2 regions of the Streptomyces hawaiiensis genome follow, and region 2 is predicted to be linked to the other one. Evidence: riboswitches for the same ligand, from Rfam matches in the RefSeq annotation. Region 2 holds a riboswitch; the other holds the start of a gene.
What was found. Region 2 has a riboswitch for cyclic di-AMP ahead of CEB94_RS16635 (LysM peptidoglycan-binding domain-containing protein). Riboswitches for the same ligand answer to the same signal wherever they lie in the genome.
Positions count from the first base shown of each region.

Region 1: another riboswitch for cyclic di-AMP. It lies ahead of CEB94_RS19225 (M23 family metallopeptidase); the one in region 2 lies ahead of CEB94_RS16635 (LysM peptidoglycan-binding domain-containing protein).

Region 1 covers NZ_CP021978.1:4,187,590-4,192,434, reverse strand. The annotation lists gene CEB94_RS19245 (MarR family winged helix-turn-helix transcriptional regulator) at 1-372, opposite strand, end outside; gene CEB94_RS19240 (dihydrofolate reductase family protein) at 450-1,589, shown strand; gene CEB94_RS19235 (hypothetical protein) at 1,848-2,519, shown strand; tRNA gene CEB94_RS19230 (tRNA-Met) at 2,574-2,647, shown strand; cyclic di-AMP (ydaO/yuaA leader) riboswitch at 2,946-3,102, shown strand; gene CEB94_RS19225 (M23 family metallopeptidase) at 3,114-4,148, shown strand; gene CEB94_RS19220 (aldo/keto reductase) at 4,332-4,845, shown strand, end outside.
Region 2 covers NZ_CP021978.1:3,647,930-3,652,774, reverse strand. The annotation lists gene CEB94_RS16645 (cytochrome P450 family protein) at 1-1,062, shown strand, start outside; gene CEB94_RS16640 (LysM peptidoglycan-binding domain-containing protein) at 1,185-2,138, shown strand; cyclic di-AMP (ydaO/yuaA leader) riboswitch at 2,367-2,533, shown strand; gene CEB94_RS16635 (LysM peptidoglycan-binding domain-containing protein) at 2,537-3,232, shown strand; gene eno (phosphopyruvate hydratase) at 3,496-4,776, shown strand.

The sequences.
Region 1 (4,845 bases), 540 kb from region 2:
GAAGCTCCGCACCGTCTCGACGTGCCCGGGCGCCGCCCGCTCCAGCACGGCGAACCCCTCGTCGGTCAGCGCGGCGATGCTGCCCCGCTTGTCGTACCGGCAGGCCTCGCGCCGCAGCATGCCGTCCTTCTCCAGCCGCGTGACCGCGTACGTCAGCCGGCTGCGCGTGATCTTCAGCCGCTCGGCGAGATCGGTCATGCGCAGCCGCCGTTCCGGTGACTCCGACAGGACGGACAGGATGGAGTAGTACAGGTGCGGCATGCCGGCGTCCTGCTGGAGCTGCCGGTCGATCGCGTCCTCCAGGAGCAGCGAGGCGGCGATGTAGGCGCGCCAGGCGCGCTGCTCATCGGGGGTGAGCCAGCGAGTCGTCATGCCGCCAGTGTAGGTTTGTTTCAAACTTGAACCAAGCCCTGTCCAGTCCGGCCGTCCCGACCAGCCGCGGAGCGTCGATGCCTCACCCGTACGTCCTGCTGTCCGCCGCCGTCTCCCTCGACGGCTACCTGGACGACACCGGACCCGACCGCCTGCTCCTGTCGAGCCCGGCCGACTTCGACCGGGTCGACGAGGTCCGGGCCCGCGTCGACGCGATCCTGATCGGCGCCGGCACCATCCGCGCCGACAACCCGCGGCTTCTGGTGAACTCCGACGAGCGCCGCGCCGCCCGCACGGCCGCCGGGAAACCGGAGTACCCCCTCAAGGTCACGGTCAGCGGCTCCGGCGACCTCGACCCAGACGCCCGCTTCTGGCACACCGGCGGCGAGAAGGTCCTCTACACGACCGACCGGGGCGCCGAACGCGCCCGTGCCCTCGGCCTCGCCACCGATGCCACCGACATCGTCCCGCTCGGCCCCGACCTCGACTGGCGGCGGCTCCTCACCCACCTGCACGACGTCCGGGGCGTACGGCGCCTCATGGTCGAGGGCGGCGGCCTGATCCACACCCAGCTCCTCACCCAGGGCCTGGCCGACGAACTCCAGCTGGTCCTCGCCCCGCTCTTCGTGGGCGACCCCCGGGCACCCCGCCTCTTCGGCCCCGGCGGCTACCAGGGCGGCCGCCTCCGGCTGCTGGAGACGCGGCGGATCGAGGACGTCGTCCTGATGCGCTACGAACCGACCGCCCCGGGCACCGGCCCCCTGCCCACCGCCGCCGACCACCACTGGCTGGCCCTCGCCTGCGAACTGGCCGAGCGCTGCCCGCCGTCGGACACGGCGTTCAGCGTGGGCGCGGTCGTGGTCGCAGCCGACGGCACGGAACTGGCCCGCGGCCACTCCCGCGAGGCCGGCGACCCGGTCGTGCACGCCGAGGAGGCGGCCCTCGCCAAGCTCGACCCGGCCGACCCGCGGCTGCCCGGCGCGACGGTGTACAGCAGCCTGGAGCCCTGCGCCCGTCGCGCCTCCCGCCCCGCACCCTGCGCCCGGCTGATCCTCGACGCGGGCGTACGACGGGTCGTCACGGCCTGGCGCGAGCCGGACACCTTCGTGACGGACGCCGACGGCAGCGGCCTTCTCGCGGCCCAGGGGGTGGAGGTCGTCGTCCTCCCGGAGCACGAGGAGCGGGCCAAGGCCCCGAACCGCCACCTGCCGGGCTGAGGGGTCCTCGAACCATGAGCGTCCGATCAGGCCGCGGGGTCTGGTGCCGTGCATCGCAAGGCGCCGGAGCGCCTGCGTGGCGGCCCCACGTGGGCGCTCCGGGCAACGCGGCGAGTGCGGTGCCAGGCCACGCGACCCGGACAGGCATAGTGCAAGGACCCCGAATGCGGGCCGATCGGCCCAATAGATCCTGCGTCCGGACCGCCGCCCGGGCCGCGCTGCCTCCAGGGCCAGGACGAGAGGACGGAGGCGGCGGCCATGAGGAAAGCGGGGAGACGACGGAAGGCGGCACTGCTCCTCCCGCCCCTGCTCACCGCGCTCGCCCTGCTCGTCCCCTCCTACCAGGCCGACGGCCCGGACGCCCGCACCATGGGCCCCGCCCTGCCCTCCGACGCCGCGTTCACCCATCCCGGCGTCCTCGTCGACCGGGACCGGCTGGACGCCCTGCGCGAGCACGTCACCGCCGGGCGGCAGCCCTGGCTGAAGGCCTACCTCGCGATGCGGGACAGCGCGTACGGCTCCTACCGGTACCGGGCCGAGCCGCTCGAGACCGTCCTCTGCCCGCCCGGTGACCTTCAGGGCCGGGGCTGCGCCGAGGAGCGTGCGGACGCCCTGGCCGCCTACTCCCAGGCCCTGCTCTTCACCGTCACCGGCGAGCGGCGGCACGCGGAGAAGGCCCGGCAGATCATGGACGCCTGGTCGGCCACGCTGCGCCGGCACGCCGGGGAGAAGGCCGCGTTGCAGGCCGGCTGGACCGGGTCGGTCTGGGCCACGGCCGCCGAGATCGTGCGGCACACGCCCGGCGAGGAACGGCTCGGCCGATCCGTCGCGGCCGCGCACGAGCTGGCCGTACGGGCCCGGCCCGCCGGCACCGACGACCTGTTCACCGCCTGGGAGACCCTGACCCACGCGGGCGCCCCGGCCGGCTGAGCAGAGGGTGTGCACGAGGTGTCCCGCGGATGGCGTACACTGGAGTCACAACGACGCGGGGTGGAGCAGCTCGGTAGCTCGCTGGGCTCATAACCCAGAGGTCGCAGGTTCAAATCCTGTCCCCGCTACTGAAGGCCGAGGGCCGGAATCCGAAAGGGTTCCGGCCCTCGGTGCATTTCCCGGTGGTCTTACGGCGGCCATTACGGTCGGTGAGTGAACCACCCCGTTCCGCATAACAACTGACGCACCGTCAAAACTCGTCAGTCACTTGCGCGGCGGTCAACTCGCCCGATTTGGGCCCGTCATGGCGGGTAAGTCCGCGCGAAAAAGGTTAATGATCAAGTGGAATCGCTGGAATACCCCTCGCGCGTCTATTAACGTTCGATAACGCAGCGCGGTCGTCCCAGCCGTCACAGAAGGCGGCTCCGTGCGCACGCGCCGAATCCCGAAAGGGAACCGGGGAACCACCACTTGGGGTGAATCGAGCGGATACCACCGTGGCAGCACGGCCGGTATACGCGCGTAGGAGACCTTCCTGCTCCGAACCCGTCAGCTAACCCGGTAGGCGAGAAGGAAGGAAAGGAGCACGCCCACGTGGCGTCCAACCGGCCTGCCCCCGCGGCCCCGCTCGCGCCGAAGCGCGACACCGAAACCTTCGGCTACGGCGGTCAGCGCACCGACGAGGGCCCGTTCCAGGAGTGGAACCCCACCGAGGAGTCCATCCGTCCCGTCCGCGGCCGGCATCGCGTCACCAAGCAGCGCGGCGGAGGCCTCGCCCGCAGCTCCACCGTCCTGGGCGTCGGCGTCATAGCCGCCGTGGGTGCCGGCGGCATGGCCAGCGCCCAGACCGGCAAGCCCCCGGTGTCCATCTCCGTGCCGGACCTGCCCTCGGTGGGTTCCCTCATCTCGGACGACGACACCCCCGAAGGCTCCGCCACCCCGCTCAGCAGCCTCGGCACCACCACGGCGGACACCGAGCAGGCCACCTCCGGCGCCGGCGCCGGTGAGGCGCTGCGCGCCCGGATCATGGCCCAGGTCGAGCGCCAGCAGGACCAGATCGAGACCAAGGCCGCCCAGGACGCCGCGGCCGCCGCCGAGAAGGCAGCCGCGGAAGCGGTGGCCAAGGCGGAGAAGGAAGCCAAGGCCAAGGCCGCCGAAGCCAAGAAGAAGGCGGAGGAGGAGGCCAGGAAGAAGGCCGAGGCCGAGCGGCTCGCCGCCCTCGCCAAGCAGTTCACGCTGCCGACCTCCTCGTACACCATCACCTCCAGCTTCGGTCAGGCCGGCGCCTACTGGTCCTCCGGCTACCACACCGGCCTCGACTTCGCCGCCCCCACGGGCACGCCGATCAAGGCCGTCCACAGCGGCACCATCACCGAGGCGGGCTGGAACGGCTCGTACGGCTACAAGACCGTCCTCACCCTCGATGACGGCACCGAGATCTGGTACGCGCACCAGTCCTCCATCGGCGTCAGCGTCGGCCAGAAGGTCAGCACCGGCGACGTCATCGGCCGCGTGGGCGCAACCGGCAACGTCACCGGAGCGCACCTTCACCTCGAGGTCCACTCCGCTGGATCCTCGAACGGCATCGACCCGAGGGCGTGGCTGCAGGGCAAGGGACTCAACCCGTAAGCGGTACACGTCCGTTGAAGCACCGGCGGCCCTGACGACGACCCCCCGACGTCAGGGCCGCCGGTCTTCCGGTGTGCCATGGGCGGGTTCACGAGAGCTTTGGGTTACGCGAGCCTTGGGTTTACGGGAGCTTTGCGTCCCGTTGCGGAATGAGACGCCCCTGTACGGACGTTGACGCAGAGCATGACTTCTCTTCGCAAACTCGGCTCCTCCGACCTCGAGGTCTTCCCGCTCGCCCTCGGCGGCAACGTCTTCGGCTGGACCGCCGACGAGGACCAGTCGTTCGCCGTCCTCGACGCCTACACCGCCGCCGGCGGCAACTTCATCGACACCGCCGACTCCTACTCGGCCTGGGTCGAGGGCAATCAGGGCGGGGAGTCCGAGACCGTCCTCGGCACGTGGCTGAAGGCCCGCGGCAACCGCTCGGACGTCGTCGTCGCCACGAAGGTCAGCCAGCACCCCGAGTTCCGCGGCCTGTCCGCCGACACCATCAAGGCCGCCGCCGACGCCTCCCTGCGGCGCCTCGGCACCGACTACATCGACCTGTACTACACGCACTTCGACCAGCCCGACGTGCCCGTCGAGGAGATCATCGGCGCGCTCGACAGTCTCGTGAAGGCCGGGAAGGTGCGGCACATCGCCGCCTCCAACATTTCCGCCGAGCGGCTGCGGGCGTCCCTGGAGTTCTCCGACCGCG
Region 2 (4,845 bases):
GCCAAGGGCAAGACCGGGATCCCCGGGGAGCGCAAGGCCGATCTGATGACGCATCTGCTGAACATCGACCCGCCGGACCACACCCGGCTGCGGCGGCTGGTGTCCAAGGCGTTCACGCCCCGCCGGGTCGCCGAGTTCGCCCCGCGGGTGCAGGAGCTCACCGACACCCTCATCGACGGGTTCGCGCGGAAGGGGTCCGCCGACCTGATCCACGAGTTCGCCTTCCCGCTCCCCATCTACGCCATCTGCGACCTGCTCGGCGTCCCGCCCGAGGACCAGGACGACTTCCGTGACTGGGCGGGCATGATGATCCGTCACCAGGGCGGGCCCAGGGGCGGCGTGGCACGGTCCGTGAAGAAGATGCGCGGCTACCTCGCCGACCTCATCCACCGCAAGCGGGAGGCGCTGCCCGCCGAACCCGCCCTCGGCGAGGACCTCATCTCCGGCCTCATTCGCGCCTCCGACCACGGTGAGCACCTCACCGAGAACGAGGCGGCGGCCATGGCCTTCATCCTGCTGTTCGCCGGTTTCGAGACGACCGTGAACCTGATCGGCAACGGCACCTACGCCCTGCTCACCCACCCCGAGGAGCGCGCACGCCTCCAGGCGTCCCTCGCCGCCGGGGAGAGCGGCCTCCTGGAGACCGGCGTAGAGGAACTGCTGCGCTACGACGGCCCCGTCGAACTCGCCACCTGGCGCTTCGCCACGCAGCCCCTCACCCTCGGCGGGCAGCGCATCGAGGCGGGCGACCCCGTTCTCGTCGTGCTGGCCGCCGCGGACCGGGACCCGGAGCGGTTCGCCGGTCCGGACGTGCTGGATCTCGCCCGCCGTGACAACCAGCACCTCGGGTACGGCCACGGCATCCACTACTGCCTCGGTGCCCCGCTCGCCCGGCTGGAGGGCCAGACCGCGCTCGCCACCCTTCTCACCCGCCTCCCCGACCTCCGGCTCGCCGCGGATCCGGCCGAGCTGAGATGGCGCGGCGGCCTCATCATGCGCGGGCTGCGCACCCTGCCGGTGGAGTTCGCGCCGGCTGAAAGTGACGAAACATCAGACTTGTGATCTTCACGTGATCTGCGCGGCATGAACTTGTGACAAGTGATCGTCTGCCGATACGTTCACCCATCAACGCGGCCCGGGTTTCGCGCCGCGTTGGTCACTGATGTCTCGCGAAAGGTCTCCGTATGCTCTCCGGGAACGGTCGGCACCGTCGCCCCCGCCAGGCTCCGGCTCTCCTCGTGGCGGCCGGAGTGACCGGCTCCGCCATCGCGATCCCGCTCCTCGGGGCTTCTGGCGCCAGCGCGGCCGACGGCACGACCTGGGACCGGGTCGCGGACTGCGAGACCGGCGGCGCCTGGAGCCAGAACAGCGGTAACGGCTACTACGGCGGCCTGCAGTTGTCCCAGGAGGACTGGGAGAACCACGGCGGTCTCGACTACGCCGCGAGCGCCGATCTGGCCAGTCGCTCTCAGCAGATAGCCGTGGCCGAGAGAATCCTCGCCGACCAGGGGGTCGGCGCGTGGCGCACCTGCGGACTGCTCTCGGGACTCCAGCAGGACAAAGGGTCGGAATCACCCGATTCATCCGAATCATCCGGTGAGGTGGACTCGCCCGGATTGCTCGACTCGCTGGGTTCGCCCCCCTCTGAGAGTCCTTCTTCATCCCCTTCGCCTGACGCGTCGTCGCCGTCGAAGGACGAAACCACCAAGACCGGCAAGTCGCCCGAATCCGACGGTTCGTCGCGGGATCGGCAGCCCGACGCCTCTCCGTCGGCCACCTCCGAGGGCGGCACATCGGGCACATCGCAGCAGGACGAGGACTCCTCGGCGTCGGCCGATACCGGCTCCGGCCGTCATCGCGGTCCCAGCGCCGACGAAACCCGCGCACCCGAGGGCGAACGTGCGGAGAAGCCCACGGGGCGTCACTCCACGCCCGCTGACGAGAGTTCCGGCGAAGAGTCCGAAGGCGCCTACATCGTGGGTGTCGGCGACAGTCTCTGGTCCATCGCCGACGCCCTTCGGGTCAGCGGCGGATGGCACGCGCTCTACGAGGGCAACGAGAAGGCGGTCGGCGCCGACCCCGACCTCATCCACCCCGGTCAGACGCTCACGGTAGGGGGCGAAGCGGACGAGAGGTAGCCGTTCGGGCAGTGCGGAAACGGCAGTCGAAGTCGTCCCGAAACCGGGTGAGTTCACGTCATGTTTCGCGCCGAATGTCCCGTATAAGGCCGGTGAGAGATAGATCTCAGAAGCCTTGATCGTCTTTGAAATTCCGCGGACCGCGTGTCTACGGTCGTGACCGCTCGTCACCACGAGCCCCGGCTGCCGCAACGCCGAATCCTGCCAGCGGCCGTACGGGAACAGTCGTCGCGTCAAGCGCCGTAGGCAGGAGCGGGGGACCCAAGGTAAGTGCCCGACCGGCCAGTTGAGCCGGAAGGGCTTGGGGTGAAGCCGTGTCCCGGGAGGGACGCGGCCGGGCAACTCAACCGGCCCGAACCCGACAGCTCACCTCGCAGGCGTCGGTGAGGGGATCTTCCATGCTGTTTTCCAGCAAGGGCAAGCACCGCCGTCCGTCCAAGGCCACTCGTGCCATCGCCGTCGCCGGTGTCGCCGGCGCCGCCGTCGCCGCCCCGCTGATGGCGGTCGGCAACGCCTCCGCCGCCACCGCCTCCGAGTGGGACACGGTCGCCCAGTGCGAGTCCGGCGGCAACTGGTCCATCAACACCGGCAACGGCTACTACGGCGGTCTGCAGTTCTCCGCCTCCACCTGGTCCGGCTACGGCGGCACCCAGTACGCCTCCACCGCCGACCAGGCCACCAAGTCCCAGCAGATCGAGATCGCCGAGAAGGTCCTGGCGAGCCAGGGTAAGGGTGCCTGGCCGGTCTGCGGCAAGGGCCTGTCGAGCGCCGGCTACACCGGCGGCGGCTCCTCGAGCGACTCCGGCAGCTCCTCGCAGCAGAGCCAGCAGAGCACCGAGTCCCGCGAGACCCAGCAGCAGCCGGCCTCCCGCTCCGACGAGCGCCCGGCCGCCAAGAAGACCGTCACCACCCCGACCGGCAAGAAGGTCAAGAAGGGTGACGGCGAGTACAAGGTCGTCAAGGGCGACACCCTGAGCTCGATCGCGGCGGACAAGAAGGTCAAGGGCGGCTGGGAGAAGCTGTTCGAGCTGAACAAGGACATCGTCGAGGACGCCAACCTCATCTACCCGGGCCAGCAGCTGCACCTGAAGTAAGCAGCGGCCCGCCCAGGGCCCACAGGCTCCCCGCTCCGGTGCGTCATCCCCCGTACGCACCGGAGCGGGGTTTTTTCTGCCGTTCTTCGCAATCCGGCTTTGTTCCGTTCGGAAACAATTTACTCTCGGTTCTGTCCATGGGGTGGGCGACCCGGTGGCCGATCGCCCGGAGCCGGTTAGGCTCATGTCGCGAGCCACCACGGCCCGCACCTCGCCGGGTCCACGCGACCCGCGTACCCGCGTCACATAAGAAGGAGATGCTCGTGCCGTCCATCGACGTCGTCGTAGCCCGGGAAATCCTGGACTCCCGAGGCAACCCCACGGTCGAGGTCGAGGTCGGCCTCGACGACGGCAGCACCGGTCGTGCCGCCGTCCCGTCCGGCGCCTCCACGGGCGCCTTCGAGGCCATCGAGCTCCGCGACGGCGACTCGAACCGCTACCTCGGCAAGGGTGTGGAGAAGGCCGTCCTCGCGGTCATCGAGCAGATCGGCCCGGAGCTCGTCGGCTACGACGCCACCGAGCAGCGCCTGATCGACCAGGCGATGTTCGACCTGGACGCCACCGACAACAAGGGCTCCCTCGGCGCCAACGCCATCCTCGGCGTCTCCCTCGCCGTCGCCCACGCCGCCTCCGAGGCCAGCGACCTGCCGCTCTTCCGCTACCTGGGCGGCCCCAACGCGCACCTGCTGCCGGTGCCGATGATGAACATCCTGAACGGCGGCTCGCACGCCGACTCCAACGTGGACATCCAGGAGTTCATGATCGCCCCGATCGGCGCGGAGTCCTTCTCCGAGGCCCTGCGCTGGGGCGCCGAGGTCTACCACACGCTGAAGAAGGTCCTGAAGAGCAAGGGCCTGGCCACCGGCCTCGGCGACGAGGGCGGCTTCGCCCCGAACCTCGGCTCCAACCGCGAGGCCCTCGACCTCATCCTCGAGGCCGTCAAGGAAGCCGGCTACACCCCCGGCGAGCAGATCGCCCTGGCGCTCGACGTCGCCGCGTCCGAGTTCTACAAGGACGGCGTCTACACCTTCGAGGGCAAGGAGCGCTCGGCGGCCGAGATGACCGAGTACTACGCGGAGCTCGTCGACGCGTACCCGCTCGTCTCCATTGAGGACCCGCTGTTCGAGGACGACTGGGACGGCTGGAAGGTCCTCACCGACAAGCTGGGCGACAAGGTCCAGATCGTCGGCGACGACCTGTTCGTCACCAACCCCGAGCGCCTGGCCCGCGGCATCGACGAGGGCGCGGCCAACGCGCTCCTGGTCAAGGTCAACCAGATCGGTTCGCTCACCGAGACCCTGGACGCCGTCGAGCTGGCCCAGCGCAACGGCTTCAAGTGCATGATGTCGCACCGCTCCGGCGAGACCGAGGACGTCACCATCGCCGACCTGGCCGTCGCCACCAACTGCGGCCAGATCAAGACCGGTGCCCCGGCCCGCTCCGAGCGCGTCGCCAAGTACAACCAGCTGCTGCGCATCGAGGAGATCCTCGACGACGCCGCGGTGTACGCCGGCCGCTCGGCCTTCCCGCGCTTCAAGGGCTGACCCCGGCCACAAGACGCAGCGTCGTACGTACGTCCCCGTACTCGGTCCCGTACCGTGTCCGGGGACGTA